Regions from separate parts of the Azoarcus sp. KH32C genome, predicted to be linked through region 1. Evidence: predicted binding sites of a transcription regulator. Region 1 holds the regulator's gene; each other region holds the start of a gene.
What was found. Region 1 encodes FliA, which starts transcription of late flagellar genes. Its sites were predicted from a motif close to CTAAAGTTNNNNNNNNNNNNGCCGNTA; they were not measured.
Positions count from the first base shown of each region.

Region 1 (7,855 bases):
TCGGCAACCAGTTCGCCCTTGCGCCAGACGCGGTAACGCGGCACGTCGAAGCGGATGTCGACATCGGCGCCGAGTGTCGGCAGCAGCGGCGCGCCGGGCTCGGACACCGCCAGCAGCGGACAGGGTTTGGGATTGCGCTGGCAGAAGCGCAGGAAGTCGTCGGCATCCTGCGCCTGCAGGATCACGACATTGCCTTGTACATGGCCCGGCGCGAGCCCGCTGGTATGGGAGGACCACTGCCCGGCCCGGATCGCTTGGCGCGCTAGAACGCCACTCGTCAGTTGCTCAGCCGACGCAAGCGCGCCGTCTCGATTCCTTTCCACCGAATCCCCTCCTTATCCTTTGCCCGACGCTGTCATCGCGTCGTAACAAAAGTATCGGCGGCGCCCGGAAGCTAGACAAACGCAAAATTTCGTTGTGACATCATCGATTTTTTCGATGGGATGCGCGCTTTTTCGCGGGCTCGGCAGCGGCTTCCGACGCGACGACGCCGTCGACGGGGAAGCGCCGTACGAAGGCGATCGCCTCCTGCACCGCGGCTTCCAGTTGCGGCGCGCCGGGATAGGCCCAATAGGATGCGTGGATCGGCAGAGACGCCAGCCGCGCCTCCGTGTCGAGCACCGCGAGATCGGCGCCCCGCGCGAGACTCGGCACAGTTGCTCTTGGCAGCGTCGCGAAACCGAAGCCGCCTTCGACCATCCGCACGAGCGCCGAGATCGACGAGATCGTGTGGATGCGCCCGCTTTCGAGTCCGGCTCGACGGATCAACTCGACCAGTGCGACATGCGGCTGCGAGCCGCGCTGGAAGGTCAGCACGTCGCGGTCGAGGATTTCAGTCAGCGTCCAGCGCTCCGCACGCTCCGCGTCGGCACGACGGCCGACGAACACCATCTCCAGCGACGGCATCTCCTCGACGCGGATGCCCTCGCCCGCCGCGGGCATCGCCGCGAACGCCAGATCGAGGCTGCCACGGCGCAGATGCTCGACGATCACCGGGCTCATTTCGACGGTCAGCTCGAACTCGATATGCGGCTGAGTGCGACGCAGGTGCTCGACGAGCGGGATCAGCCAAGTATGCAGCACGGACTCGATGCCACCGATGCGCAGCGTCATCGCCTGCGGCTCGGGCGCGCCGAGTTCGTCCTTCATCTCGCGCTGGATGTCGAGCAGGCGCTCGGCGAAGACGAGGAAGCGGTTACCCGAATTCGTCAGCCGGAAGTGGCGCTCGCGGCGGTCGATCAGCGGCACGCCGAGCTCCTCCTCGAGGCTCGCGATGCGGCTCGACACCGCGGATTGCGTGAGGCACAGCTTGTCCGCGGCGCGGGTCACGCTCTTCAGGCGAGCGACCCACAGGAAGGCTTCGACGAAACGCAGGTTCATTGCAAGGGTCGGTGAGGTTGCGGAAAAGGCTGCCTGCGGAATGGATCAATACCAGGCCGATCGAATGCAACGCTCGGGTGCATCCCTCGACATTCTTGAACTTCCGGCCGAAACGCTGCCAGAATGCGCGCTTCCGTCGGCGGGCAGTTACAAAAACTGTAAGCCGATCAGGGCGCCGGCGCAATTCGCTGCGGATAAACTATCGCGGCCCGGGCAATGACGCCTGCGGGCCGAACCAGTCCGCCAACCGGTCGCCGATCCGGCGCGGACGCTCCCGGCGCGCACCATGCCACCCATCCAAGCTTTTCGATGCACCGCTCCATGACCACAGACACGCTGGACCTCTTCAACTCTGCGCCGCCGGCGCCTCCCGCCCCGCCCGCTGCGGGCGATGGCCACGACGCGCCTCCGCCCGACGACGGCACCCTCGCGCTCGACCGCTATGCCGAGCGCGCCTACCTCGCGTACGCGATGAGCGTCGTGAAGTCGCGCGCGCTGCCGCAGGTCGAGGACGGCATGAAGCCGGTGCAGCGGCGCATCCTCTTCGCGATGAACGAGATGCGCCTGTCGTCGACGTCGAAGCACGTGAAATCCGCGCGCGTCGTCGGCGACGTCATCGGCAAGTACCACCCGCACGGCGACTCCAGCGTCTATGACGCGATGGTCCGCGTCGCGCAGGACTTCTCGCTGCGCTACCCGCTCGTCGATGGCCAGGGCAACTTCGGCTCGCGCGACGGCGACTCCGCGGCGGCGATGCGTTACACCGAATGCCGCCTGACCCCGATCGCGGAACTGCTGCTCGCCGAGATCGACCGCGGCACCGTCGACTTCGTGCCGAACTACGACGGCGCCTTCGAAGAGCCGCAGCTGCTGCCCGCGCGCCTGCCGTTCGTGCTTCTCAACGGCGCATCGGGCATCGCGGTCGGCATGGCGACCGAAATCCCGCCGCACAACCTGCGCGAAGTGGCCGATGCCGCCTGCCACCTGATCCGCAACCCGGACGCCGGCCTCGACGACATCCTGCCGCTCCTGCCGGGCCCCGATTTCCCCGGCGGCGGCCAGCTGATCTCCTCGCCCGAAGCAATCCGCGACGCCTACACGGGCGGTCGTGGCAGCCTCAGGATGCGCGCGCGCTGGCACGTCGAGGAACTCGCCCGCGGCCAATGGCGCGTGATCGTCGATGAGCTGCCGCATGGCGTGTCCGCCGCGGGCGTGCTTGCCGAGATCGAAACCCTGACCAACCCGCAGCCGCGCGCCGGCAAGAAGGAAGTCAGCCAGGAACAGAAGAACCTCAAGCAGCTCGTACTGGGCGTCGTCGAGACCGTGCGCGACGAATCGAGCGACAAGGCGCCGGTGCGTATCGTGCTGGAGCCGCGCTCCTCGCGCCAGAGCCGCGACGAATTCATGGCGGTGCTGCTCGCGCATACCAGCCTCGAAACCTCGGTCTCGCTCAACATGACGATGATCGGCCGCGACGGCCGTCCGCAGCAGAAGAACCTCGTGCAGATCCTGCGCGAGTGGATCGACTTCCGCTACGTCACCGTCGACCGCCGCACGCGCCACCGCCTCGACGAAGTCGATCGCCGCCTCCACATCCTCGAAGGCCGCATGATCGCCTTCCTGCACATCGAGGAAGTGATCCGCGTGATCCGCGAGTCCGACGAACCGAAGCCCGCGCTGATCGCCGCCTTCGGCCTCACCGACATCCAGGCCGAGGACATCCTCGAGATCCGCCTGCGCCAGCTCGCACGCCTCGAAGGTTTCAAGATCGAGAAGGAACTCAACGAGCTCAAGGAAGAGCGCGACGGCCTGCAGCACATCCTCGACAGCCGCGCCGCGATGACGCGCCTGATCCTGAAGGAAATCACCGACGACGCGAAGAAGTACGGCGACGACCGCCGCACCGTGATCGAGACGGTCGCCGCCGCGGCGCCCGCCGAACTCGCTGTCGCCGACGAACCGGTCACCGTGATCGTGTCGAAGAACGGCTGGGTGCGTTCGCGCCAGGGCCACGGCATCGACGCCGCCGCAATCAGCTACAAGGCGGGCGACTTCGCCTTCGTCGTGATCGAGACGCGCACGACCTGGCCGCTCGTCGTCATCGACACCAACGGCCGCGCCTACACCGTGCGCGTGTCGGACCTGCCCGGCGGCCGCGGCGACGGCGCGCCGATCGCGACGCTGGTCGACTTCCAGGACGGCGGCAAGCTCGCGCAGGTGCTTACCGCCGAGCCCGAATCGACCTGGATGTTCGCGAACTCGGGCGGCTACGGTTTCATTTGCACGCTCGGCGACGCGACGAGCCGCCAGCGTGCGGGCAAGGCCTTCATGACGCTCGAAAAGGGCGAAAAGGTGCTCGTGCCAGCGCGGGTGATCGGCGACAAGATCGCCGCCGTGTCCGAGAACGGCCGCATCCTCGTCTTCATGCGCAGCGAGATGAAGGTTCAGGCGGGCGGGCGCGGCGTCATCGTAATGACGCTCGACGACGATGAGGCGCTCGTCGCGGTCGCCGTGCCGGCGGACGACGCGGTGCTGAAGGTCGAAGGCATCGGCCGCGGCAGCAAGCCCGCTACCGTCGAACTGAAGCCGGCGCAGCTTGCCGGCCTCGTCCACCGCCGCGCCCGCAAAGGCATGGCGCTGGCGATCAAGCTCAAGCCCTCGTCGCTGTCCTGAACGGCGCTATCTGGGGGCCTCGTTACCGCCGGCTGAAGACGCCGGCGGCGGCGCCTCTCCGGGCAGGATCGAGCGGATCGGATCGCCCTCCCGGATCTGACCGGGCGCCCGCGGCGGACGCTCGCCCGTCATCGATTCGATCAGGATGCCGACGCGCCGGTTGCGCGCCCGCCCCTCCTCGTTGGTGTTGTCAGTCACCGGGCGTTGATCGGCATAGCCCGCGGCCGTGAGCCGCGTGCCAATCACGCCGGACTCGATGAAAAGCCGCACCACCGACGACGCCCGCACGGCCGACAGCTCCCAGTTCGACGCAAAGCGCGTGTTGCTGATCGGGATATTGTCGGTGTGCCCCTCGACGGTGATCGGAAACTCCGCCCGCGCGAGTACCTGCGCCACCGCACGCAGCACCGTCACCGCTGACGGCGCGAGGGTTGCATCGCCCGGCTGGAAGAGGACGCTGGCGTTGATCTCGACCGTGATTCCGCGCGCCCCCTCGGTCACGTGGACCTGCCCGCCACGCGTGAGCGGCTCGAGCACCTTGCGGATATCCTCGGCCATCGTCGTCATGCGCTTCACCTCGGTCTGGCGGCGCACCTCGATCTCTTCGTTGCTGGGCTTGGCCGGCGTTATCGGACGGGTCGGCGTGACGTTCGGCGGCGTCGCGATCACCGGATCGCCCGGTTCGTTGACGGTCACATTACGGAACGCGCTGATCAACGAATCCGACAACACCCGATACTTGCCCTCGTTCACCGAGGACAGAGCATACATCACGACGAAAAACGCGAACAGCAGCGTGATGAAGTCCGCATAGGACACGAGCCAGCGGTCGTGGTTTTCGTGGTTGATTTCGTCGCTCTGGCGGTGCCGGCGATTGCGTCGCATGGCGAGCCTCCTGCCCGATCAGGCCACGTAGCCCTGCATCCGGCTTTCGATGATGCGCGGATTATCGCCGTTGGCGATGCCGACGAGACCGTCGACGAGCATCTCGCGCTGCGACACGGCAGTGGCGATGTGGGCCATGAGCTTCTTCGACATCGGCAGGAAGATGAGGTTGGCCGATCCCACACCGTAGATCGTCGCGACAAAGGCGACCGCGATCCCGGCGCCGAGCTTCGAGGGATCGGAGAGGTTCTCCATCACGTGGATCAGTCCCATCACGGCGCCGAGGATGCCGATCGTCGGCGCATAGCCTCCCGCGGCCTCCCAGATCCGTGCCGCCTGCCGCATCTGCGCGGCCCAGGCGTCGATCTCGACTTCCAGCACCTCACGCAAGCGCTGCGGCTCGACGCCGTCGATCAGCAACTGCAGGCCCTTGCGCACGAAGGGATCGGCAATGCGCGGCAACTGCGCCTCGAGCGAGAGCAGCCCTTCCTTGCGCGCGGTCATGCTCCAGCTCGCCGTCTGGCGGATCAGCTCGACATGCGTCGAGGTCGGCGGCACGAACACCCATTTCGTCATGCGGATGCCTTGGCGGAACACCGGTAGCGGGCTCTGCAGCATCACCGCGCCGAGCGTGCCTCCGATGACGATCAGAAATGCGGTCGGCTGAACGAGCGAGGCGATGTGCCCGCCCTCGATCACCTGTCCGACGAGGATCGCCGCGACCCCGAGGGTGATGCCGATGAGGCTGATCCTGTCCATGGTCCCGATCCCCGGACGGCCCCGTTCAGGCGCCCGCTGCCGGCGTCTTCGGCGGACGTCCGCGACGCGCCCCCGTACCCGAGCCCGGCGCCGGCGTGCCCATCACGCGCGAACGCAGCCGCGCCACGGCCTGGCTATGCAATTGGCACACACGCGACTCCGACACCCCGAGCACCTCTCCGATCTCGCGCAGGTTCAGCTCCTCGTCGTAATACAGCGCCATCATCAGCTTTTCGCGCTCGGGCAGATCGTCGATCGCCTTCACGAGCGCGCTGCGCATGTTGGCCTGTTCGAAGAGGTCGGCCGGATTCGACTCATGTTCGCCGAGATGGCGCTCGAAGTAGTCCTCGCCTTCCTCGTCGGTGAAATCCTCGAAATACACGAGCTGGTGGCCGCGCGCGTCCTGCAGCATGCGTTGGTAATCGGCCAGCGGCATGCCCATGCTTTCGGCGAGCTCGATCTCGGTCGGCGGGCGGCCATTCTGCTGTTCGAGGCTGTGGATGGCGCTTTCGATGCGCCGCATGTCGCGCCGCATGCTGCGCGGCAGCCAGTCATTCTCGCGCAGGCCGTCGAGCATCGCGCCGCGGATGCGCTGCACGGCATAGGTCTCGAACTGCGCACCGAGACCGTCCTCGTAACGGCCGATCGCGTCGAGCAGACCGACCATGCCGTTCTGGATCACGTCGTCGATGTGCACGCTCGCCGGCAGCTTCGCCATCAAGTGGTAAGCGATGCGCTTGACCAACGGAGCGTAGGCCTCCACGAGATGATTCTTGTCGAGATTTCCGTCAGCGTCGTACATCCACTTCGCCTGTATCTTCTTGCGGCCAGAGTTGTGGTTCGGACGATCGGAGAGACCGCCGGACTGCCATTGTCCCGCAGCGGCGATCCCATTGCCAGAAGCTTTGCCAGAAGAATAGGTGAAGGGAATCATGTCCGCGACCCGAGCGCAGCGGCCGCCCGCGGATGGCGCAGCCCGCAGCTCATCAGCCGACGCAGGAAGGCCGCCTCGGCGTCGCGCGGCGAAGCTTCGGTGAACTCGGCATTGAGCCCGCCACCCACATCGTCGCGCTCCACTTCGCCGAGCCACGCGAGCGGCACGCCGACATGGTGCGCAACCAGCCCGTCGAGGCTCGTGAAGAAGGCCTTCGCGTCGGCACGACCGCGCGCACCGGTGACCGCGACGTGGATAGAACCGGCGCCTGCAGCCGCAAGACGCTTGATGACCTGGTAGGCCTCCGTCGCCCCCCGGTGGCTCGCCTCCGCGACGACCAGGCGGCGGGGCGCGGCGAAGATGAAGGGCGAAGGATCGCCCGCCGCTTCGTAATCGGAATGCACGAGGATGAAGCTCGCCGGCCGCATCAGCGCACGCAGCGCCTGCAGCAGCGTTTCGCGCCGCTCGCCGTCGAGGAGCGGCAACGCGAGCGCAGCCGCCGCCACCGGCACGCGGCCGAGCAACCCGGGCAGGGCCTGGACGAGATCGCGCGGCTGCACGCCCGCGCCGAGCACGCCCAGCAGATCGCTGCCCGGCTGCTCACCCACGAGATGCGCAAGCGAGCGCTCGCCGCGCACCTCATCGAGCATCAGCACGCGCTCGCGATGACCGGCGATGCGATGCGCCGCACGCAGCGCGATCTGGGCTGGATTGCGCCCGGCCGCATACAGCGCCACCACCACCGGCGGCGCCCGCCGGAAAAGCCGACGCAGGCCGGCTGCCTGGTCTTCGTGCGGGTCGATCATGTCAGGTCTCCCGCCGGGCAGCCCCAAGGGAGTCCTGCGCCCCCTCGGGGGGCAGCGAAAGAAGTGAGCGTGGGGGCAGTCATCTCAGGCTCCGCCGGCCGCGAGCATCAACGCCGCCTCGTCCCCGCGCAGCTTCCACGGCGAATCGGCCGCCTGCACGCGCAGCGCGCGGTGCAGCAGATACGCCCGATTCGGAAGATGCAGATCCTCCGGCACCCGCTGGCCGTTCGCGACATAGAACACGTCGAGCTGGCTGCTCACGGCCACGTCGAGCGCCGGCGCGAGGGACGCGGCTTCGTCGACCTTGGTCAGGATGCAGCCGGCGAGATCCGGTCCGCGGTAGGCACGCACGACGTCGGCCAGCGTGTCGCCGCGGCAGGTGGAATTGAGCAGCAGCAGGCGACGCACGTTACCCGCG
Region 1 covers NC_020516.1:3,886,850-3,894,704, forward strand. Annotated here, with positions in the region: gene AZKH_RS17350 (putative hydro-lyase) at 1-323, opposite strand, end outside; gene AZKH_RS17355 (LysR family transcriptional regulator) at 424-1,380, opposite strand; gene parC (DNA topoisomerase IV subunit A) at 1,702-4,053, shown strand; gene motD (flagellar motor protein MotD) at 4,060-4,938, opposite strand; gene AZKH_RS17370 (flagellar motor protein) at 4,957-5,697, opposite strand; gene AZKH_RS17375 (RNA polymerase sigma factor FliA) at 5,723-6,499, opposite strand; gene AZKH_RS17380 (hypothetical protein) at 6,628-7,437, opposite strand; gene flhF (flagellar biosynthesis protein FlhF) at 7,522-7,855, opposite strand, start outside.

Region 2 (7,855 bases), 2.3 Mb from region 1:
TTGCCGAAGATGGTGCTGACGTCCTTGGTGGGGTCGGACAGCGCAGTGTCGAGTTTCGTGGAGTCCAGCTTCAGCGAGCCGTCGGCCTGGAAACTGATGCCGATGTCCGCGAGGCGTGAAGATCCGCTCGCGAGGCCAGAAACGCTTTCGTTGATGACCGAGCGCATTCGCGATGCGACCGTACGCACCGTCGAATCCCCGTTCAGCGCGCCAGCCGTCTTGGTGTTCGCATCGTAAGCGGTCTGCGTCTTGATCATCGAATTTAGATCGTTGTACGCCTTGACGAACGCTTCGATATTCTTCTTGACGGTGTCCGTGTCCGAGGCGACCGTCAGTGTCGTCGGGCTGCCGAGATTCGCTTTGGTCAGGTTCAAAGTAACGCCGGGAATCACACCGGAAACGGCGTTTGTGGAACGAGTGATCGCGATGCCATCGACCTCCAACTGGGCGTCCTGCGATGCGATCTTCTGAGTCATGGAGCCGGTGTTTGAGGCAGGATCGTAATCGAGTCCGGCGACGCCGGACATGCGGATCGTGTTTGCCGTCCCCGTGTCGTTCGACGTGATGACCAGCCGCGACGGTGAGGCGGAGCCGTCATTGACGATCGTCGCCGTGACGCCCTTCTTGGCGGTATTGATCGCGTTGCGCACCCCCTCGAGGGTGTTGTTGGTGCTGTCGATCGTGATCGAGAACGTCTTGCTCGCGTCGGCCGTATAGGTCCCGCCGGTCAGCTGGCCAAGATCGATGGTCAGGGTGCCGGTATTGACGGTCGTGGTGTTGCTTGCAAAGCCGGCAGACGCGATCTTGTGGGCCTGAGCGAGGTACTTGACCTCCACGGCGTAGCTTCCGGCGGTGGCGCCGGTGCCCGCGGCAGCGCTGAACAGCGTCGCGTCGGCGACGGTGGCCTTGAATGCGGAAAACTTTTCGGTCTTGCTGAGTGCTTCGGCGGCGGTCTGCAGCGCCGACAAGCCGCCTTTCAACTGGCCAAATGCCGACAATCGGGACTGGAATGAGGTGACCTGCTTCGTGAGCGCCTGGATCGGTTGGCGCTCGATCGACATGAGCTGGGAAATGATCGAGGCGGTGTCGAGTCCCGAGCCAATTCCGCCTGCGGAGATCGTAGCCATGTCTTTGCTCCAGAATGATCAGGCCGTCTGCCGGAGCAGCAAGCCCTGCAACTTGTCGAGTGCCTTGGCGATGGAAAGCACTTCCTCGCTCGGAATTTGCCGGATGGTCTCGTTGGTGCTTGAGTCGACGACCTTGACCACCGTTCTTCCCGAGTCTTCGTCTATCGAGAAAAGCAAATTGCTTGCCTGCGCTTCGACGACTTTCTGAACCTTCTTTACGGCGTCTTCGACATCGGTCTTGGTTGGGGATGCTGCAGCCTGGCTTGGCGCAGTGTTTGCCGAAGCAGCCTGCGCTGCCAGGGTGGTTGTCGATTCCGGGCGGGGGCCGGACGCGGCCGCAGCTTGAGCGAGCGGGCGCGACTGGAATTGGGCAGCCGGGAGCATTGAACCGGGGGGGCCGGCGCTTGCAAGGGATTCAATTGCCATAATGGAACCTCCAGCTTCATTCTAGCGCAAAAGGCTGGAGTGCCCTGTGGACACTCCAGCCCCTCGTCGATGCGGTGTTGAAGTATCCGCGTTATCCGCGCAGCAGCGTCAGCACGTTGTTCGGCATCGAGTTCGCCTGGGCGAGCATCGCGGTACCGGCCTGCTGCAGAATCTGACCGCGGGTCATGTTCGCGGTTTCCTGGGCGAAGTCGGCATCGACGATCCGTCCGCGGGCGGCGGCAATATTTTCCGACGAGACCTGCAGGTTCTGCACGACGGACTGGAAGCGGTTCTGCACGGCACCCCAGTTGGCGCGCGCGTTATTGACCTTGTCGAGCGCGCTGTCGATCGCGACCAGTTCCGCACTGGCTCCGGCCAGACCACCCGAGATGCTGCCGCTGACGCCGGTGAGCGCGCCGGACACGCTGACCTGGCTGGCCGAAACCGTGATCGAGTCGTTGGTGGCGGTGCCCGCACCGACCTGGAACTTCGTGTCGGCGGTAATGTTCAGCGCGTTGATGCCGTTGAATGTGGTGCCGCTCAGCACGCGGTTGATTTCGGACTTCAGCTGTTGATATTCGGTGTCGAGGTTTGCCGCGTCGCTGCCGGTACCGGTGGTGATCGTACCGTTCATCGCCTGCACCGCCAGTTCGCGCATGCGCTGGAGGTTGTCGGTGACCGATTGCATCGCGCCTTCAGCAGTCTGCGCCATCGAGATACCGTCGTTCGCGTTGCGGATGGCGACGTTGAAACCACGCACTTGGGCGTTCATGCGTTCGGAGATCGCCAGACCAGCGGCGTCGTCCTTCGCGCTGTTGATTCGCAGGCCGGAAGACAGGCGTTGCACCGACGTGGCCAGCATGCTTTGCGAGGTGGACAAGTTCCTCTGAGCATTCATCGACATCGCATTGGTGTTGATTGTTGCAGCCATGATGGTCTCCGTCTTTCAAAGGTTTAGGATGTTCGGGGCAGGGGCTTTGCGGTTACCTAGTGGTGCCTTGTAGCTCTGCTCAAGTGTGATAACGGGCCATCCAACGAAAACTTTAGATAAATTTTCACCGAAACCGGGTCTTGCGATCGGAGCCTTTCACGACGTCGCCCGCATGATGCGATTTGTGTGCGGCACGCGCGCCTGGATAAAGAAAAACGGGGCGGGCGGTACGGCCTTGAAGGCCGTGCCGCCCACCCCGTGGTGGGATGTGGGTTGATCCGGGATCAGCCGCCGCGCAGGAGCGTCAGCACGTTGTTCGGGATCGAGTTCGCCTGGGCGAGCATCGCGGTGCCGGCCTGCTGCAGGATCTGGCCTCGGGTCATGTTGGCGGTTTCCTGGGCGAAGTCGGCGTCGATGATCCGGCCACGCGCGGCACCGATGTTTTCCGACGAGACCTGGAGGTTCTGGATCACCGACTGGAATCGGTTCTGAACGGCACCCCAGTTCGCTCGGGCGGTATTGACCTTGTCGAGCGCAGCGTCGATTGCGACGACTTGGGCACTCGCCCCGGCGAAGCCGGCGGAGACGCTGCCCGTGACGCCAGTGAGTGCGCCGGACAGGCTCACCTGGCTGGCAGACACGGTAATGCTGTCGTTGGCACCCGTGCCGGCTCCGACCTGGAACTTCGTGTCGGCCGTGATATTCAGTGCGGCCTGGCCATTGAACGTCGTTCCGCTCATGACCCGACCGATTTCGGATTGCAGCTGCTGGAATTCGGTGTCGAGATTCGCCGCATCGCTGCCGGCGCCCGTCGTGACGGTGCCGTTCATTGCCTGGATTGCCAATTCGCGCATGCGTTGCAGGTTGTCGGTAATTGCCTGCATTGCACCTTCTGCGGTTTGAGCCATTGAAATACCGTCATTGGCATTTCGAATCGCCACATTGAAACCGCGCACCTGCGCATTCATCCGTTCCGAAATTGCGAGGCCGGCGGCGTCATCCTTGGCGCTATTGACGCGAAGACCCGAAGACAGTCTTTGGATGGCGGTCGCGAGGCCGGCTTGTGACGAGCTCAAATTCCGCTGCGCATTGAGCGATATCTGATTGGTATTAATCGTGGCAGCCATGATGTCCTCCTTGACTTGGCTTCAAGTGATTGTGTTCTGCAATACTCCACAGCAAAGAGAATGCCAGCGTTTGAAAAGGCTTGATCTGCAGAAATGAAGACCAAAACCGGGTCAATTCGTTCGGTTCTCGAATTTGCCGCGGCAAGGTTTGCAGGCAGGAGGATGTTTTTGCCGGTGATCGGCAAATATGGTTCTACCGTTGATTGGAGCGCCGAATCTGCGGGGAGACAAAATGAAAAGACGATGCCGGCTGCGGAGGCCGGCATCGTCTTTCGGGGCAGTTCTGCGCTCGCTGTGCTTCGCGGCGCGGTGGTCAGAGCGGAAGTGCCGAGTCTGGATGGGGCGGCGATGCGTCGGTCACTTTTGCCTCGCGAAGGCATCGAGCCATTCAGGGAGCCGCTTCTCAAGGATGAAGTCGTTCTCCACCCACTGCCTCAGTTGCTGCCCTTGTTCGCGGGCCGCGTCTCGGTCGGACAGGATCTCGCGGATGGCGTCGATCCACGCTTTCGGGCGGTTCGCAACGCGTGCGACGGGCGCGTCCTGATAGGGATAGATATCGGTGCAGACGACCGGCCAGCCCATCGCACCATACTCGAGCAGTCTGAGGTTGCTCTTCGCTTCGTTGAAGGGGTTCTGGTCGAGGGGCGCGATGGCGAGCTCCAGATTGAGCGTCGACATCTTGTACGCGTACGCCGAGAGACCGTGGGTCCAGCCGTGAGCCTCCTTGACGAAGGGGCGAATTTCAGGGGGACACATGCCCATGAAGATCCAGTCCACTTCGTCGGCGAGTTCTTCGACGACGGCAAAGACGTGCTCGAGGTCGCCGTAATGCTGTTGGGCGCCGATCCAGCCGACGCGCGGCTTTTCACCGGGAGCGCGAATCGGCTCGAGCTTGCCCCAGATGTCCCATTCGAGGCAGTTCGGCATCACCACAACGTCGTCGATGAGGGGGCGGCACAGTTCCGCAAGCGGCTCGGTGCTGACGATGGCGCGGTCGCATAGGTCCAGACATGCCCGGAGGCGCGGGCGCACGTCGATCGAACGTTGGCGATATCGCGGATGTTTGGCCGGCAAGAGGGAGATCAGGTCGTCCAGGCCCGTGATCCGCAGGATGTCAGGACGGTATTTCCGGTAGCGCTCCAGTGCTTCGAGATGCATCGGCGTAATCGCCTGATGCATGACGACGACATCGGGCTCGGCGCGGACGAGTTCTGTCAGCGACGGGATGCGCAGCTGGTTGGCGGCCGGTTCGATCACGCATGTTTGGGCGAGCCCGGCTTGCGAAATGGCGCGGAACGGGGCGATGACGCGGTATTCGCCCGATCCGCCGGTGATGGGAAAGCCCAGAAGCCGGCGCCGCTCGTGGAAATTGGTGTCCCACGGCACGGTGAATTGGGCGTCCGGCTGGTAGGGCGTGCTCAGGCTCAGGTTGCGGTTGTAGAACGGGTCGTTCGCGAGGGTCGGAAGCCACTTGCGCAGCAGGGTTTCGTTTTCCTGTTCGCGTGCCGCGAGTTGCGTGAAGCGGGCATTGCCGCTCAGTGCGGCGTTGCGCGACCCGGAGTTGTAGTGGGCGACGGTCGCGTAGGGGGTCCATACGATCCAGCGTTTGGTATTGCGCAGCCGCAGGCAGAAATCGAGGATCGGGTAGTCCTGCGGATAGTCCTTCTCGTCGAACCCCCCCAGGTCGTGAAAGAGGCTCGAGCGGACCATGAAACAGGCGGGCGATACCGCGGAAACGTTCCGGTCGACCGTTGCAAGGCCCTGATAGCCCGGTTCGTCGGGTTCGAGCAGGTTGTCCCAGGCCGGCGCCGAGGCGCCCCCGAGTCCGAGGATCTGGCCCGTGTCCCTGATCCTTCCGCTGCCCGGATAGCCGAGTCGCGGCGTCACCATCCCCACTTCAGGGCGGATCGCGATATTCAGCAGGCGTTCGAGCCAGTCGTCCTGCAGGATGACGGTGTCGTCGTCCAGGAAGACGAGATAGTCGCCTTGCGCCGCCTTGGCCGCGGCATTGTATCGGGCCGCCAGATTCGGCAGCTGTGAGGAATCGAGAATCGTGATCGGAAACTTCGTCGGCCCGGCGGCGATGTTTGCCAGAAGCGCGGCGGAATCGGGGTCCGTGTTGCCGCCGTCGATCAACAGAATTTCGACGTTCGAATAGGTACTGAGGGTCTGGATGCTGTCGAGGCAAGGGGCCAGGAATTCGGCCTTGTTGGCGCTGAATATGGCGATGGAGACTTTCGGCGTGTCGTTCTGCGTGTAAATGACACGACGCGTCGCGAAGCCGTGTCCGTCCACGATTTTCGCGGTAATGCCGCAGCGCGTGAGGTGGTTTTCCAGTGCCGCACGCTCGGAGTCGACCGCAATTTCCCGTACCGAGAGGGCGGGGGAGTGGTATAGAACTTCCGCGATGTGGCCGATCGTCGAGACGCCGAAATTGTCCAGCACGCGCAGGGCGATATCGTAGCCTTCCGCCCCTTTGCAGTCGCCGAGCTGCCCGGCTTGCATGAAGGCTTGTCGCCGTACGATGCACAGGCTGCCGAGATAATGCATCGACCGCAACAAGTCGAGATTCAGGTCGGGCTTGAAGCGGGGAGTGCCCAGTTCTCCGTTCGGACTGACGACGTCGTCGTCCGAATAGACGAAGAGCCAGGAAGGCCGTGTGGCAATGTAATCGCCATAGACGAGGAGCGCGTGCGGTTCGAGGCGGACCCCGGGCTCCAGCAATCCGATCCAGTCCGACTCTGTCTGTTCGAAGGCGCGTTCGAGTGCCGCCATCGCCTGGTCCGCACTATCGACGGTCACCCAATGGATGTGCGGCAGGTTCAGGAATCCCGGGTCCGGCGCGGGGAAGGGGGCGACGATCGTGAATTGCCAATCCTGGTAAAGCTGCGCGTCGAGCGCATCGAGCGTATCGGCGAGGAGCGATTCTTCTCCCGCCCGCAATTCCAGGCCGAAATGAAACCTGGGGCGCGAAGTCCACTTGCGGATCATCCGTTCGGCGAAAAGCTCGGCGTCGATTTCACGCACGATCTTGTTCGAACGCCATCTCTCGTAATTGGATCCCTCGATGTTGGGCGCGGCAAAGCGCCACCGCCGCCAATACGAGAAGACCGATTCCGGTTCGGCGATATGTACGTCTTCCGAACGTGGGCGAATCGAAAGTTGCTGCGTTTGCCGGATGAAATTGGAGAGCTGCTGCGGAAACCGGTTCGCCAGATCGACGTAGTGGGTCCGGATCTGGCCAACGGTTTCGCGAGCTTGATGGAGTGCCTCGTCGGTGTCGTCGAATGCCAGTCCCTCATTGCCGTACGCAAAGAATCCACCGGGGTGGGCGCGCTGGCCGGGCGCCTGCACGTAGACGACCGGACATCCGCAGAGGGCCGCTTCGAGAGCGAGATTCGATTCGCCGAAACAATAGAGGCGATCGGCCTGCCGCAGTACCTTGATCAACTCGTCCTGGGTTGCAGGATGACTGCGCGTGATCTCTTCACATTGCGAAAGCAGGCCGGCGTAAAGCTTGTGGGCGTCGGGGAAGTTCGCGGTGTAGGCAAGTACGCGCGGACGTTCTCCAGTCGCGCCGTCGGACGAAAAGCGATAGCGGTCGACGATGGGAACGAAGAGCAACTGATCTTCACCGGCTTCGGGCGGAAGCAGATCGGGCGAGGTGGCGAATACCAGTTCGCCAGGCACGGGCTCGATGGCAGTTCGCACCGCATATCGCACGACGCTTTCGCCCCGCAAGGGGTTGCCGACCACGTCTTCGGGATAGATGAAGATCGGCGTGACGCCTGCCGTGCGATGCTGCTCCTCGATGGCCAGCGTGAGCGGCGGGGTGCGCAACTCGGGCGCGGTCCGGCCGCAAATCATGTATGCCTCTGCTCCGGCCAGATTGAGCGTATGGCAAAGCTGGTGCATCGCACGCACCCGGCTGTCGACCCGGGTGTAGTCGTCGGCGACGACGTAGTAGGGGCGACGCCGATCGAAAACAGGCAGGTCCTCCGTCCGCGCCTTGATGCTTGGCGATGCCGCGGGCAGGCCTGCGCCAGTGAAGGAGCTGGCGCCGGTCGTCGCGCGCGCGCGCTCCTGCGTAAGGTCGACGAACGATTCCAGCTGCGTCCAGAACTTGCCTTCGAGCGCCTCGTAGATCTTGGGAACTTCGGCCACGCCGCGGCGCGCCTCTTCGAGCGATTGCTCGTCATTCGAAAAAGCAAGGCCGACATTGAAGCCGAGTTGCGCGCCGAATG
Region 2 covers NC_020516.1:1,581,598-1,589,452, forward strand. Annotated here, with positions in the region: gene fliD (flagellar filament capping protein FliD) at 1-1,127, opposite strand, end outside; gene AZKH_RS07025 (flagellar protein FlaG) at 1,146-1,553, opposite strand; gene AZKH_RS07030 (flagellin) at 1,645-2,484, opposite strand; gene AZKH_RS07035 (flagellin) at 2,769-3,611, opposite strand; gene AZKH_RS07040 (glycosyltransferase) at 3,969-7,855, opposite strand, start outside.
Region 2: AZKH_RS07030 (flagellin) is a predicted target of FliA. The motif match lies at 2,574-2,600, and genes of this name have one in related genera.

Region 3 (7,855 bases), 240 kb from region 1:
GGTCGCGCATTTCGTCGAAACCGAAAGTCGCACTGCCGCCCTTGATCGAGTGCGCACAACGGTAAGCTTCGGCAATGACATGCGCCCCGGCCTTGCCGCTGGCGATCTCGCGCAGGCAACGCTGGATGATGGCGAGGTGTTCGGCGACTTCGTCGAAGAACACTTCGCGGAATTCAGTCAGATCCAGGCCCATATCGAACGCTCATTCACCGGGGGGACGTGTCGTCCGCCCCATTCGGACGGGCGCCCCCCGGAAGGGGACGAATCTGCGGCCGCGCGCCTCCCGGCGGCGGCACAGCCGTTTGGCTCTCGATCTTGCCGCGCAAGGCCTCTTCGTCTAGGGGTGCATTTGCGCCGACGTCGATCAGGCCGCCTTGGGCACGTAGGGCCTCTTCGGTCTTGCGGTTCATCACGACGATGCTGATCCGCCGGTTCGACGCGTCGTACAGGTCCTCTTTCTTGAACGGCACCGTTTCGGCGAGCCCGACGACGCGCGCCACGCGGGCAGGATCGAGCCCGCCCGCGATCAGCTCCCGCCGCGATGCGTTGGCGCGATTCGCGGAGAGCTCCCAGTTCGAGAAACCCCGCTCGCCACCCGCGTAACGCGCGGCATCGGTATGTCCGGACAGGCTGAGACGATTCGGCACGTCGTTGAGCGCCCGCCCGATCGCTCGCAACAGATCGCGCGTGTAGGGCAACAGTTCGTCGCTCGCGGAGTTGAACATCGGACGGTTCTTTTCGTCGACGATCTGGATGCGCAGGCCTTCGGAGGTGATGTCGATCAGGATCTGGTTACGGAAGGAGCGCAATTTCGGATCGGCCTCGACGATCGCCTCGATGCGCCCCTTCAGGTCTTCCAGGCGGGCACGCTCGCGCGCCGCGTCCATGCCTTCCTTGTCGCCGACATCGCGAAAGATTTCGCGCCCCTTCGCCGCGTCGAGGTTGATTGACCGCTTACCCTCGACTTCGCCGCGCTTGCGCTGCCCGAGCGAGCGCGTCAGATCCTCGCCACCCCCCTGGATGATGCTCGAACTATCGCCCGAGCCGGTCCCGCCCTGGAACGACACCTTCAGCGGGTTCTGGAAATGGTCCGCAATGCCCTCGAGGTCGCCCTGTGCGGTCGAGCCGAGCAGCCACATCAGCAGGAAGAACGCCATCATCGCCGTCACGAAGTCGGCATAAGCGATCTTCCACGCGCCCCCATGGGCCGCCGCGGCGACCTTGTTGACGCGTTTGACGACGATTGGCTGCTGGGTATCGTCGCTCATCGCCGCGTGGGCTCCATTTCAGATGCGAATATCACGTGCATCGATCGAACCGTCAGCCCTTACGGCTCTTGATGTCCTGCTCGAGTTCCGAGAAGGTCGGACGTTCGGTCGAATACAGGACCTTGCGCCCGAATTCGACGGCGACCTGCGGCGCATAGCCGTTCATGCTCGCGAGCAGCACGAGCTTGATACATTCGAACACCTTGCCGCTTTCCTCGACCCGCTGTTCGAGCTGGCCTGCGATCGGCTGCACGAAACCGTACGACAGCAGAATACCGAGGAAGGTGCCGACCAGGGCGCCGCCGATCATCTTGCCGAGCACCGCCGGCGGTTGGCCCACGGAGCCCATCACGTTCACAACGCCCATGACCGCAACGACGATACCGAAGGCCGGCAGCGCATCGCCGGTCTTGGCCATGACGTGCGGCGCAATGTGGGCTTCCTGGTGGTGCGTATCGATCTCCTTGTCCATCAGGCCTTCGATCTCGAAGGCATTGAGGTTGCCGCCGACCATCATTCGCAGGTAGTCGGTGAGGAACTCGACCGCGTGGTGATTCGAGGTCACGGTCGGATACTTGGAGAAGATCGGACTGGAGTCGGGATTGTCGACGTCGTTTTCGATCGACATCAGACCTTCCTTGCGGACCTTCGCGAGGATCTCGTAGAGCAGGCCAAGCAGATCCATGTACATCGCCTTGGTGTAGGGAGAGCCCTTGAACACCGACGGCAAGGCGCCCATGGTCGCCTTCACGGCCTTGGGTCCGTTGCCGGCAACGAAACCGCCGATCATCAGGCCGACGATGGCGAGATATTCCATCGGCACCCACAAGGCGCCGAGACTGCCGTGGACGGAATAGGTACCGACCGAAGCCGCAAGGATGACCAGATAGCCAATGATCAAAAACACCGGGTAGCCCCTGTCGATTCATCGATGCTCGGTGCAACGTGCAGAGCAAAGTTCCGTGATTGTAACGTCACCGGATCGGGAAACTTGAATGCCAAAAAGGACAAAGGCCGCCTGCTTCCGCAGGCGGCCCCCTGAAACCGGAAACGGTGGAAAATCAGCCGGCCGTTGCGAGCGCAGCCTTTGCGGCCCGCTTCGTCTTGCCCGCGCGAGACGGCATGTTGCACAGGCCGCAGACGAATTCGTGCGTCGGGTCGTAGGCATGCGCGACAAACTTGCCGCCGCAGGTCTTGCACGGAGCAAGCTGCAGCAGGTCGGCGTCGAAGAAGCGTACCAGCGTCCATGCGCGCGTCAGGCTGAGAACGGGTTCCGTGTCCTCGGCCTCGATGTGATCGAGGTAGAGGTGATAGGCCTTGAGGATGGACTCGAGCCCCTTGAGCGCGGTTTGCGTCTGGAAGAACGAGAAGAACGCCATGAACAACGACGCATGGACGTTCGGCTGCCAGGTCATGAACCAGTCGGTGGAAAACGGCAGCATCCCCTTCGGGGGCGACATGCCGCGGATTTCCTTGTAGATCTTCAGCAGACGTTCGCGGCTGAGCTTGGTCTCGGCCTCCAGCATCTGCATGCGCGCGCCCAGGCGCACCATCTCGGCTGCGCGTTGGATGTCTTCCGCTTCTTCGATGATGCTCTTGTTCTTCATCTTCATCTCCTTTACGCCGGTGCGACGGCACGGCGCGCCCGCAGCGCGGGCTATCCGGCCAGCCCCTTCACGGGTTTGCCCGCTGCGATGATGGCCGCATGCAGGCTGGAGCTGGTCGCATCCCTGCCTTTGCCGGCCAGCAGGCCGGTAAGCAGGGTGTCATCGAACCTGAACGTGGGCAGCAACATCTGGCTGTTGGCCATCTTGACCAGCTTGGCCGACGTCAGCCCTTCGATCAGGTCGGCAATCTCATTGCCAATGCCAAGGCGGAACATCGCGGTTTCGCGGTCGCTGCGCAGCATCTGCTGCGCCAGCATCAGATAGGCGAGGTTCAGTTCCTGGATTTCTGCCTGAAAATCGGGCCGTTTCATTAATGCTCCCATTCAGGGACAAGCGCGCCAAAGTTAAAGTTATTTGTTAGGAAATGCAAGTAAAGCGCCGTAAACTATTGTTGCGTCGGCACAACGGGCTATCCCTTACTGCTAGCAAGGTTTTGTTGTCAAACGAGTAAACCGGATTCATATACTCGTTTGTCATCCATGCTGATTTCAGGCGTCTCGCGCGTTCACGCGTCGCGCGGAGCAAGCTCCTGCGTCTTTTCGAGCGACTGGACAGAGGCGATGCAGTTGCGTCCGCGCTGCTTCGCGAGGTAGGCGCCGCGGTCGGCTTCCTTGATCAGCGCATCGACGTCGACCATGCCCCGCACCCGCATTGCGACCCCGATGCTCCCACTGATCGGCAGCCGGTCTTCGCCCGCCTTCAGCGCGAGACTATCCAGCGCCATGCGAAGCCGCTCGGCGCAGCTCAGGGCGCGAGCAAGATCGGTTTCGGGGCAGATCGCCAGGAATTCGTCACCGCCGGTACGACAGATCACATCCTGTCCCCGGAGTGCGCCGCGCAATGCTTCGGCGGCACGCCGCAGCACCTCGTCGCCGACGTCGTGGCCGTAGGTGTCGTTGATCTGCTTGAAATTGTCGATGTCGATGATCATGCACGACAGCGGCCGCCCCCAGCGGCTCGCCGACGCCCATTCCTGCTGCACACGATCGAGCGCGTAGCGGCGGTTCGGGAATCCGGTCAGCGCGTCGGTGAGGGCCGCCTCCTGCAGACGGCGGTTGGTCACCGCGAGCTGGGCGGCGAAGTGGCGGATTTCCTCGCGTTCGCGCTCGAGCTCCTGCTGCAGGCGCACCACGCGCAGCCCGGCGCGCAGCCGCGCGGAGAGCACGCGCGGCCTGACGGGCTTGGTGACGAAGTCGTCGGCACCGGCATCGAAGGCTTCAATGAGGCGCTCGTCATCGCCCTGATGGGTGAGCAATACGATGTAGATCGCCTGCCCCACGCGCGTCTGCCGCAGCGCGCGCGTGAGCTCGGGACCGCTCATCCCGGGCATGTCCCAGTCGAGGATCATCATCTGCGGCTGCAGTTCGAGCGCGAGCTCCATGCCCTGCCGACCGTCGCCAGCCTCGAAGACTTCGAAGCTGCCTTGCTCGAGCACACCCCGCAGGCTGGTGCGCGTGCGGGGCTCGTCATCGACAATCAGTATCCGCGGATGAGCCGGATCGATGTGCCGCACCGGCTCGGGGTCCTCAGCCGGGGCTTGGGCAGCGGGCGCCGGATCGCTCGCTCCAAGCTCGCCGGGTAGCTCCCCTGGATCACCTTGGGCAAGCTCCGAAAAACTCGGTGCCTTCTTCTGCTCGAGTTGCAGCAGCGTCCCCCACTCGACCCACAGCCGGATGATGCGGTCGCAGTCGAAAAGAAGGTTCTCGCGATTGAAGCGCAGGCGTGCGCCGGCAGCGAGGAGCCGCGGCATCATCGCGCTGCGCGCGCTTTCGTCGGCGAGGCAGATGGCGGCGATGCAGCGGGCCGCCGCCATGCATTCGACGAGCAGGCGCAGCCGGGCCGCCTCCGGATACTCCGCGCCCTCGCGAATCTCCGCATGGCCGGCGGCATCGACGAAAACCGTCGGCAGCCCCCAGTCCGCCAGCATCGCCCCGGTCAGTTCGACGTGGCTCAGCGCGAACTCTTCCTGCTCCAGCACGACGAGCGGGAGCGCATTGGCTTGGCGCGCCGCGTCGAGGACGCGGGCGTAGTCGAAGGGGTAAAGGGTCGCGAGCGACAACTCCCCGACGCGGCTCAGCAGTCCGAGGCTGAATAGTTCGTCGGGGGCACCGCAGCGGGTGCGCTCGGCGAACACCTGCATCGCCAAGCCGATCGCGAGCGAGGAATTCCAGAACGCGTTGTAGTCGAAGCCGCGGCAGTTGCCGTGCCGATGGTTCGACAGCAGCGAGAAGCCGAGCACCATGGTCCGTACGGCTGGCAAGCCGAGGATCATCAGCGCATCCTGAACGGAGGCGACGGGACGGCGGCTGCTCGCGAGGAGTCCGTTGGCGGCCTTGATGATGCGGCCGACGAAGGCGGGGTCCCCGCTGATGACGCGCGCGAGTTCGGCGATCGACACGTCCTGTTGCCGCGTGAGCCGGATCACGGCGAGCGCGACGCCCTTCGGCGAAGGCAGGTCGCCCGAGGCGCGGATCTGCTCGAAACGGTTCATGTCGATCGGAGGAGGCATGAAGACGATACCTTTGCCGGATGTCTGCGCTCCCTGCGGTGCAGCATCACGGACAGCGCAAATTCAAGACCGCGCACTGTACCGCGTCGCGGCGACGGATGTCACGGCACTGCGCCACTCTGGCGAGTGAATAGTGCCTGCAGAGGTTAAAATCGCAATTCACGAAGAATTCGGTCCCCAAGATGAAGTTCTGCTCAAACTGCGGCGCCCCGGTCACACTACGCATCCCGCCCGGCGATACGCTGCCGCGCCATGTCTGCACGAATTGCGGCAGCATCCATTATCAGAACCCGAAGATCGTGGTCGGCGCCGTGCCCGAATGGGAGGACCGCATCCTGCTGTGCCGCCGCGCGATCGAGCCGCGGCACGGCTTCTGGACGCTGCCCGCCGGCTTCATGGAAAACGCCGAGACCACGGCCGAAGGGGCCGCACGCGAGACGCTCGAGGAAGCCTGCGCACGCGTCGAGGTGGGCGACATGTTCACACTGATCAACGTGCCGCACATCAGCCAGGTGCATATCGTCTACCGCGCCCGCCTGCTCGATCTCGATTTTCGGCCCGGCGAGGAGTCGCTGGACGTGGCCCTGTTCGAGGAGAAGGACATCCCCTGGGACGACATCGCCTTCCGCACGATCTCGATGACGCTGCGCCATTACTTCGAGGATCGGAGGAAGGGCAGTTTCGGATTCCACACCGGCAGCATCCCGCCGATTGCCGAACCCCACCTCCCCTGACCCATCGTGCGAGCGATCCGCGGCGAAATCCTCCACTTCCTCGATGATCCGGCCGACCGCGGCGTCGAGGCGCTGGAGTATTTTGCGGACGGACTGCTGATCATTCGCGATGGACGTGTCGCCGAAGCGGGGCCGGCGGAGGAACTGCTCGCGAAGCTGCCGGCGGGGACACCGGTCGACGACCGTCGCGGGAAGCTGATCCTGCCGGGATTCATCGACACGCACATCCATTTTGCGCAGGCGGACATCATCGCGAGCCACGGGGAGCAGTTGCTCGAATGGCTCGGCAAGTACACCTACCCGGCCGAACGGCGCTTCGCCGACCCGGGCCATGCCGCCGCGGTCGCGGATTTTTTTTGCGACGAGCTGCTGCGCAATGGCACGACGACCGCGATGGCCTTCCCGACGGTACATGCGGCCTCGGTCGATGCGCTGTTCGCGGCGGCGGCCGAACGACGGATGCGGCTGATCACGGGCAAGGTGCTGATGGACCGCAATTGCCCAGACTTCCTGCGCGACACGGCGGCGCGCGGCTATGCGGAATCGCACGCGCTGATCGAGAAGTGGCATGGCCGCGACCGGCTGCTGTATGCCGTGACACCGCGCTTCGCGGCGACCTCGACGCCGGAGCAGATGGCGCTCGCCGGGCGCCTGTTCGTCGAGCACCCTGGGGTCTATCTGCAGTCCCATGTGGCCGAGAACCGGCGCGAGGTGGCGTGGGTGGCCGAGCTTTATCCCGAAGCTCGGAGCTATCTCGACGTCTATGACCGCTTCGGCCATGTCGGGCCGCGCAGCGTGTTCGCGCACTGCCTGTGGCTCGACGATGCGGATCGCGCGCGAATGGCCACGGCCGGCGCGGCGATGAGTTTCTGCCCGACCTCGAATCTCTTTCTCGGGTCGGGGCTCTTCGATCTCGATCGCGCCCATGCCGCAGGTGTGCGGGTCGGGATCGGCAGCGATGTCGGCGCGGGGACGAGCTTTTCGATGCTGCAGACGCTCAACGAGGCCTACAAGGTGCTGCAGTTGAACGGACAGTCGTTGTCGGCGGAGCGGGCCTTCTACCTCGCGACCTTGGGTGGCGCGCGCAGCCTGTATCTGGACGACAGGATCGGCAGTTTCGCGCCGGGGCGGGAGGCGGATTTCGTCGTGCTAGACCCGGCGGCGACGCCGCTCCTCGCGCGGCGAAATGCCACCTGCCACACGCTCGCCGAGCGCCTCTTCGTGCTGATGATGCTGGGCGACGATCGCGCGGTCGCGGAAACCTGGGTGATGGGCGAGCCGGCGTGGCGCCGGCCGTAAGCTCGCGACGGTTTCTTCCTACGAGGCCAGTTCCGGCCGATTCTCGAACAGAGCCAGGGCCTCGGGGTTCGCGAGGGCCTCGATGTTCTTCACCGGCTTGCCGTGCACCACATTGCGCACCGCGAGTTCGACGAGCTTGCCGCTCTTCGTGCGCGGAATGTCCGTGACCTGGACGATCCGGGCGGGCACATGGCGCGGCGTCGCGTTGTCGCGGATCGCCTGCTTGAGGCGGGTGGCGAGCGCGTCGTCGAGCGTGAGCCCTTCGCGCAGGCGCACGAAGAGGATCACGCGGACGTCGGTCGGGTCCTGCGGCGGCCAGTCCTGGCCGATCACGATCGACTCGAGGATCTCGGGCAGCTTCTCGACCTGGCGATAGAT
Region 3 covers NC_020516.1:3,650,590-3,658,444, forward strand. Annotated here, with positions in the region: gene AZKH_RS16185 (Hpt domain-containing protein) at 1-193, opposite strand, end outside; gene motB (flagellar motor protein MotB) at 207-1,268, opposite strand; gene motA (flagellar motor stator protein MotA) at 1,321-2,175, opposite strand; gene flhC (flagellar transcriptional regulator FlhC) at 2,330-2,875, opposite strand; gene flhD (flagellar transcriptional regulator FlhD) at 2,926-3,246, opposite strand; gene AZKH_RS16210 (diguanylate cyclase) at 3,441-5,444, opposite strand; gene AZKH_RS16215 (NUDIX hydrolase) at 5,627-6,178, shown strand; gene guaD (guanine deaminase) at 6,185-7,477, shown strand; gene AZKH_RS16225 (acetoacetate--CoA ligase) at 7,496-7,855, opposite strand, start outside.
Region 3: motA (flagellar motor stator protein MotA) is a predicted target of FliA. The motif match lies at 2,238-2,264, and genes of this name have one in related genera.

Region 4 (7,855 bases), 240 kb from region 1:
CGCGCGTCCGCAGTTCATGCTGTGGGCGAGCACCGGCACCAAGAATCCGGCCTACAACGACCTGCTCTACGTCGAACCGCTGGTCGGGAAGGAGACCGTCAATACGCTGCCGGACGCCACCCTCGCCGCGCTGCGGGATCACGGCAAAATCGTCGGGGACGCCCTCACGCAGGACGTCGCCGCCGTACGCGAGCAGGTCGCCGCGCTGGCCGCGCTCGGCATCGATCTCAATGCAACCGGGGAAAGACTGCAGCGCGAAGGGCTGGCGCAGTTCGAGGACGCATTCGCTCAACTGCTGCAGCTGACCGCCTGATGCCGTAATCGCAGGCCGGCTCCTTCAATGGACGCCGGCCGCTACGAGCAGCTTGCGCGATAGCTCGCGCAACTCCCGATTCTGGCGGTCCAGCTCGACCAGTCGCTCATGCATCATCGCGGCGAGGCATTTCATCGCGCGTTCGGGCGTTCCGGCGCGCGCCCGCTCGCAATCGATACAGTACTGCAAGGCACGCAGACGCTCGCGGACGGCGGGGGGATGACTCTCGATCAGTGCGCAGATTTCGCGATTGCGCGCGGCGAAGAATGCCTCGGGGTCGGCTTTCGCCAACGCACACCAGCGGTCGAAATCGAACTCGCCCATGATCCATCCCCCGCGCGAGGTCCATCACACATCCTTGGTTTAATCGTAGGAGTGGAACAAGGCGGAGGCAAGACGAGCCTCCGGCGGACCGTGTATTCGGTCTCGCCGGAGCAAAACCGGTTTGCGTAACCGGCTGGCGAAGAGGTCAAGCGACCTGGGCAGCTCTCCTGGACATCAGCGAGAAGCGGCTCACCCAGCGCTGGTCACCAGCGCTGCCGAGCAGTTCCTTCATGTCGATGATCAGTACGATCTGGCCGTTGGACAGCGTCGTGACACCGGCCACGCCCTTCGGACGGAAGTCGTCGAGCGACTTGATGACGGCGTCTTCGCGGCCGGCGAAGCTGTCGATGCCGAGGATGAAGGACATTTCCGCCGTCTGCATCAGCACACCGTAGCATGGCGAACGTTCCAGCGGCCAGCCGAGCAGGCTTGCGAGCGGCAGGATCGGCAACACTTCGCCCCGCACCACCATCGTCGCGCGACCGCCCACTTCCTGCACTTCTCCCGCCTCGATCGGCAGGATCTCGCGCACCATCGACAGCGGCACGGCAAACGGCTGATCGCCCAAGCGCACCAGCAGCACCGGCAGAATCGCCAGCGTCAGCGGCAGGCTGATCACGAAGGTCGTGCCCTTGCCCAGCTGCGACTGGATCTCGATGCTGCCATTGAGCTTCTGGATGTTCGTCCGCACGACGTCCATGCCGACGCCGCGGCCGGACACGTCCGACACCTTCGCCGCCATCGAGAAGCCGGGCAGGAAGATCAGGTTGAAGCTCTGGCGCTCGTCCAGCGCACTCGCTTCTTCCTCGCTGAGCAGCCCCTTCTCGACCGCCTTCGCGCGCAGGCGTTCGGCGTTCATACCGTGGCCGTCGTCGGCGACCAGGATCACGATGTGATCGCCTTCCTGGCGCGCTTCCAGGCGGACGATGGATTTTTCGGGCTTGCCGACGGCGATCCGCTCCTGCGAGTCCTCGACGCCGTGATCGACCGCGTTGCGGATCAGGTGGATGATCGGATCGGCGAGGTCCTCGATCATCGTCTTGTCGATCTCGGTTTCCTCTCCGGCGAGCACGAGTTCGACGTCCTTGCCCATGCTGCGCGCCAGATCGCGCGCGATCCGCGGATACTTCTGGAACAGGCGCCCGATCGGCTGCATACGGGTCTTCATGACCGCGTTCTGCAGGTCCGAGACGAGCAGGTCGAGCTGGCTTACGGCCAGATCGAGGGAATGCAGGGTTTCGGTGTCGTTGCGGCCGCTCAGGATGTCGCTGCGCAGCGCGTTCAGGCGGTTCTTCGTCAGGCCGATTTCGCCCGACAGGTTGAGTACCTGGTCGAGCCGCGAGGTGTCGACGCGGATCGAGTTGTCGCGCTGCTTTTCGCCCTCACGCCGCCCGGTCGTCGCCATCGCGCCTGGCTTGTCGCTCGCGCGCCGCCCGGTCGCCGCCTTGATGATCTCATCAGGCGAGACCGTGGGGCCCGACGCGACGGGAGCATGTACCGAAGCCGACGCCGGCGGCGCCGACCTGACTTCGTTGATCGTCTTCATCGGCACGCCGGTGACGGCACTGTGGAGCAGCTCCCAGTTCGGCCCGCCCGGAGCGGCGGACGATGCAGCCGCCTGCGGTTGGGCGGCCGCCGCTTGCGCCCGACCGCCGACGAGTTCGCCGGCGATCGCCTGGCGCAGACGTGCAATCAGGTCGGGGTCCGCCGGAGCGGGCTGCATCGCCTGCTCGAGGCTGCCGAACATGTCACGTACGGATGCGGTCGCTTCCATGATGACGTCCATCACTTCGGGCGTCACGTCGAGCTGGCCGTTGCGCAGGTTGTCGAAGAGATTCTCCGTCAGGTGGCACAAGGTGACCAGCTCGGTCGCATTGAGGAAGCCTGCGCCGCCCTTGATGGTATGGAAGCCCCGGAAGATCTCGTTCAGCAGTCCGCGGTCGCCTGGCGCACGTTCGAGGTCCACCAGTTTGTTGTCGACCCCGGATAGCAGGTCACCCGCTTCCATCAGGAAATCCTGAAGCAGCTCTTCCATTCCGGCGAAGTCACTCATCACGTTCTCGCTTTATTGTTCCCGGCAGACCCGCGCCTGCCTTCTTGCTGCAGTCAGAATCCCAGGCTACCGAGCAGATCGTCGACCTGCTCCTGCGTCGTAACGACGTCGTCACGGCCTTCCGAATTGATGACCGGACCGTTCATCAGACCGCCCTGCACTTCGCTGCGCATGCCCGGCGGCGCGACCTCCAGCAGAACCTGCAGCAGCTCCGTTTCGAGCTTCTGGGCGAGTTCGACGACCTTCTTGATGACCTGGCCGGTGAGATCCTGGAAATCCTGGGCCATCATGATTTCCATCAGCTGCTCGTTGGTCGCGCGGCTCCCCTGCTCCACCTGGCCAAGAAATCCGTGCGTTTCCTGCGACAGCGCCTTGAATTCCTCGATCGACAACTGGTTCGCGAACAGCTTGTCCCACTTCGCCTGCAAGCCCTTGGCGTCAGCACCCAGCTTGTTCTGGATCGGCTGGGCGATGTCGGTCGCGTTAAGCACCCGGCTCGCCGCCTGCTCCGTCATCTGCGCGATGTAGGTCAGGCGCTGGCGCGCATCGGGAATCGCCTGCACCGCCTCCTGCAGACCGTCGTCGGAGCTGAGCGAACAAAGGGTGTTATGAACTTGTCGCGTCATCTGTCCGATCCGGGTAAACACCGCTTCGCAGCTATGCTCGGACTGAGCAGCATCGGCCGGCTGCGCTGCGGCGGCCGGAGCAGCCTCCTGGACAGAAGCGGCTTCGAACTGCGCCGCCACGGAGTCGAACAGAGCCTGCAGGTCGTCGTTATCGCCGGCGGAATCCTGCTTGGGTTTCGGTTCCGCCTTGGGCGCAACCACCTGCGGTGCCGCGCCACTCGCGATGCTGTCGAACAAGGCTTGCAGTTCGTCCGAATCCCCTGCCTCATCGACCTTGAGCTTTTTCGCCATCATCGGCCTCCCTAATGTCATTCCGCACCGACTGCTCAGGCGGCCGCTGTCTTGCCCAGCTTTTCAAAGATTTTTTCTAGTTTTTCGGCCATCGTCGCAGCCGTAAACGGCTTGACGATGTAGCCGCTCGCCCCGGCCTGCGCCGCAGCAATGATGTTTTCCTTCTTGGCTTCGGCCGTCACCATCAGCACCGGCAGGTGCTTCAGATGCGGCGTCTGGCGGATCGTCTGCAGCAGCGTCAGACCATCCATGTTCGGCATGTTCCAGTCGGTGACGACGAAGTCGAACGGGCCGCTGTTGAGCTTCTGCAGCGCCACCGCACCGTCCTCGGCCTCGTCGACGTTGGTGTAGCCAAGCTCCTTGAGCAGGTTGCGCACGATGCGACGCATCGTCGAAAAGTCATCAACGACCAGAAATCTTGTCTTGGGATCGGCCATGTTGTATTTCTCCGTAATTCTCTCGGCGAGCCTGGCCCGGTTCAGTGGCCCCGTGTGAGCAGGGGACGAAGGGTGTCCGCCAGCGCGTCGGCGTCGAATTTTGCCACGTATGCGTCAACTCCGACCCGCTTTCCCATCGCCCGGTTGGCTTCGGACGAGAGCGACGAGTGCATCACCACCGGGATGCCGTCGAAACGGGTGTCGGCCTTGATGTTGCGAGTAAGTACGTAGCCATCCATCTCCGGCATCTCGGCATCGACCAGGATCAGGTCGAGCTCGTCGCTGACGTGGCGACCGAGTTGCTGAGCGTGGCTCGCCATGCCCTGCAGGCGCGTCCACGCTTCGAGGCCATTGACGGCGTGCTTGTGCTTCACGGCGAGCTTGTCGAGCACCTCGGCGATCTTGCGCCGCGCAACGCCCGAATCGTCGACGAAGAACACTTCATAGTCCTGCCCGTCGATGATCGGCGAGATGTTGCCGACCACGGCGTCGCCGAAGGTCGAGGCGAGTACCGTTTCGACATCGACAATCGAGACCAGCTTGCCGTCGGGCAGCTCTGTAATCGCGGTGATGTAGTTGTGCACATTGCCTGAAACGTTATCGGGCGCCCGCACCTTGTCCCAGTCCACGCGAATGATGCGATCGACACCCTGCACGAGAAAGCCGAGCGTCCGCTTGCTGTACTCGGTCACCATCATCGATCCGCCAAGCGGGTCGCCAGGCTGGGCCAGGCCGAGGATCTTGGAAAGCGACAGGACCGGAATGACGTTGCCGCGCAGCGAGATGAGCCCTTCGACGCCCGCCGGCATGTTGGGCGCACGTGTGATGAAGGGCGTCGTGCTGACTTCCTTCACCTTGAACACGTTGATCCCGAAGACTTCCGTGGTGCCGAGATTGAACAGCAGAATCTCCATCCGGTTCGAACCGGCAAGGCTGGTGCGGCCGTCGACGACGTTGAGCAGGCCGGATTCGTCGGTATCGTAGATCGACATGAGAGCTTCCTATGGACTCGCGAATTACTGCGCGCCGCGCTTGATCAGCCGGCGCAGGGTCTCGGCCAGACGCTGGGGCTCGAACTTGGGAACGTATTCGTCGACGCCGACCGACTTGCCCAGTTGCTGATTGGACATGCCTGACAGCGAGGAATGCATGATCACAGGGATCCCGGTAAAGCGCGGATCGGACTTGATCGACTTGGTCAGGATGTAGCCGTCCATCTCGGGCATTTCGACGTCGGTCAGCACGAGGCTGACGAGATCGCTCACCTGGCGCCCGGTCGACTGGGCGTGATGCGCCACCCGCTGCAGTTCCTCCCACGCGGCGCGCCCGTTGATCGAGCCCACGCCATGCACGCCCATTGCCTCAAGCGTGCGCTCGATCTGCTTGCGGGCGATCGATGAATCGTCGGCGAAATAGACGGCGGGCACGTCGCCTTCGATGGGCACGATGCTGCGGTAGAGATGCTGGTCTTCCTGAGGGGTCGTTTCGGCGAGGACCTTCTCGACGTCGAGCATCATGACGAGTTTGTTGTCGGCGAGTTCCGTTACCGCCGTCACCAGCCCGCCCATGTTCGCAGTGAGCATTTCGGGCGGCACGCGCATTTGCGACCAGTCAAGGCGCAGGATGGTGTCGACGGCCTCGACGAGGAAGCCCTGAGTGTGTCCGTTGTATTCGGTCACGATCATGATGTCGCGCTTCACATCGGAGCCGACCCCGACATAGCGGCCGAGATCGACGACCGGAACCAGGACACCGCGCAGGCTCACCATGCCTTCGACCGATGAGGGCATCTCGGGTGCTGCGGTGATCGCGGGTGTGCGCATGACCTCGCGCACCTTGAACACATTGATCCCGAAGGTTTCGCGGCGCCCCGTGCGCTGATCCACGCCAAGCGTGAATAGCAGGATCTCCAGCTTGTTGGTGCCGGCGAGGCGTGTGCGGGCATCGATGTTCTTCAGCAGTTCCGACATTTCACTCTCCGCTGCGCGCGGCTGCATGTTGTTCCGGGCGGCGCAGGCGCGCCGCAGTGTCAATCCTGATAACGTCTGCGCCGGGAAATACTTGAGGCGCGATGCGGCAAATACCGACGTATGACCATTTTCGCATTATGGCGCAGTGGCGGATACCGTTTTCACACGGCGGCTAGCCATTACGCGTAGCGCCATGGCCCAGGTGCCGCAGAATCTGCTGCGCCACATCCTTGAGCGTAACGACCTCGCATGCTGCGCCGAGCAGCGCCGCTTCGCGCGGCATGCCGTACACGACGCAGGAATCGTGGTCCTGGGCGATCGTCCAGCCCCCCGCCTCGCGCATCTCCAACAGACCCCGGGCACCATCCTTGCCCATCCCGGTGAGCAATACTCCCACGGCCCCCGCCCCAACCGTTCGCGCCGCCGACGAAAACAGCACGTCGACCGAAGGGCGATGGCGGTTTACCGGCTCGGCGCGAGACAAGGAACACTGCAATCCGGTGGGCGACCGGACGATCGAAAGGTGGGAATGCCCAGGGGCAATATAGACCGTGCCACCCTGGATCGACTCGCCGTCCTCGGCCTCCTTGACCTTCACGCTGCATAGGCCATCCAGGCGGCGGGCAAAGGCGCCTGTGAACATTTCGGGCATGTGCTGCACGATCAGCACCGGCGGAACGCTCGCCGGCAGGTCCGCGAGGACTTGCTTGATCGCCTCGGTTCCGCCGGTCGACGCACCGATGAAGATCACGCGACCTCCCCATGCGCCGCCATGCGCCGGACTCTTATACGTTCCCGGCATCGCTGCGTTGATAGACGGTCCGCCCCATCGAGCGGAACAGGTCGGCGGCGTGCATAAAGCTCTCGGAATGCCCCGCGAACAGGGCCCCTTCCTTGCGCAGGAGCGGCACGAAACGCTTGAGGATCGCGTACTGCGTCGTCTTGTCGAAGTAGATCATCACGTTGCGGCAGAAAATCGCATCCAGCGGCCCCTGTACCGGCCAGCTCGAATCCAGCAGGTTGATGCGACGAAAGCTGATCAGCCGCTGCAACTCGGGACGCACGCGAACCTCGCCGTCTGGCACGCCGGCGCCGCGCACGAAGTAGCGCCGCACGCGCTCGGGCGACAGGCGCAGGATCCGGTCGTCGCGATAGATGCCGCGTTCGCCATGCGACAGCACGCTGGTGTCGATGTCGCTTGCGAGGATCTGCACCGGAGGCGTCAGCGTGTCGAACGCCTCGCAGGCGGTGATCGCCAGCGAGTACGGTTCCTCGCCGGTCGAAGCCGCGCTGCACCAGATGCGGATCGTGCGCTTCTCCGCGATCTGCCGCATGCGTTCGGCCAGGATGTCGAAATGGTGCGCCTCGCGGAAGAAGGAGGTGAGATTGGTCGTCAGCGAATTGACGAAGGTTTCCCACTCCGCGCGGTCGCGCTCCAGCCGCGCCAGGTATTCGGCAAAGGTGCGGTCACCGCAGACGCGCAGACGGCGGGCCAGCCGGCTATACACCATGTCCTGCTTCGCCGGCGAAAGCACGATGCCGGCGTGTTCGTAGATCAGCTTGCGGATGCGTTCGAAATCGGCGCTCGTGAGTTCGAATTCGCGCACGCGATCTCCGGCGAGCGCGGCAGCGGCCGCAGAGGCCGCCATTGCCGCGAAGGTCAGCTCCGATGCCGTTCGCGGCGGCGTCGCCGTCTTGGGCCGCGCCGGCGTTTCCGGTGTGACGCTTTTCCCAAAGCGAGGGGGATCTCCCACAGCCATGCTCAGATTTCCTCCCATTCCTGCTCAAGGCTGCGCCGTCCCGTTCCTGCGGACTTCACCTTCGGCAACGGGGCGCCTTCG
Region 4 covers NC_020516.1:3,642,272-3,650,126, forward strand. Annotated here, with positions in the region: gene tal (transaldolase) at 1-313, shown strand, start outside; gene AZKH_RS16145 (DUF3135 domain-containing protein) at 338-637, opposite strand; gene AZKH_RS16150 (chemotaxis protein CheA) at 783-2,690, opposite strand; gene cheZ (protein phosphatase CheZ) at 2,744-3,607, opposite strand; gene cheY (chemotaxis response regulator CheY) at 3,643-4,044, opposite strand; gene AZKH_RS16165 (chemotaxis protein) at 4,086-5,036, opposite strand; gene AZKH_RS16170 (chemotaxis protein) at 5,061-6,014, opposite strand; gene AZKH_RS16175 (CheB methylesterase domain-containing protein) at 6,187-6,765, opposite strand; gene AZKH_RS16180 (CheR family methyltransferase) at 6,800-7,774, opposite strand; gene AZKH_RS16185 (Hpt domain-containing protein) at 7,777-7,855, opposite strand, start outside.
Region 4: AZKH_RS16170 (chemotaxis protein) is a predicted target of FliA. The motif match lies at 6,084-6,110, and genes of this name have one in related genera.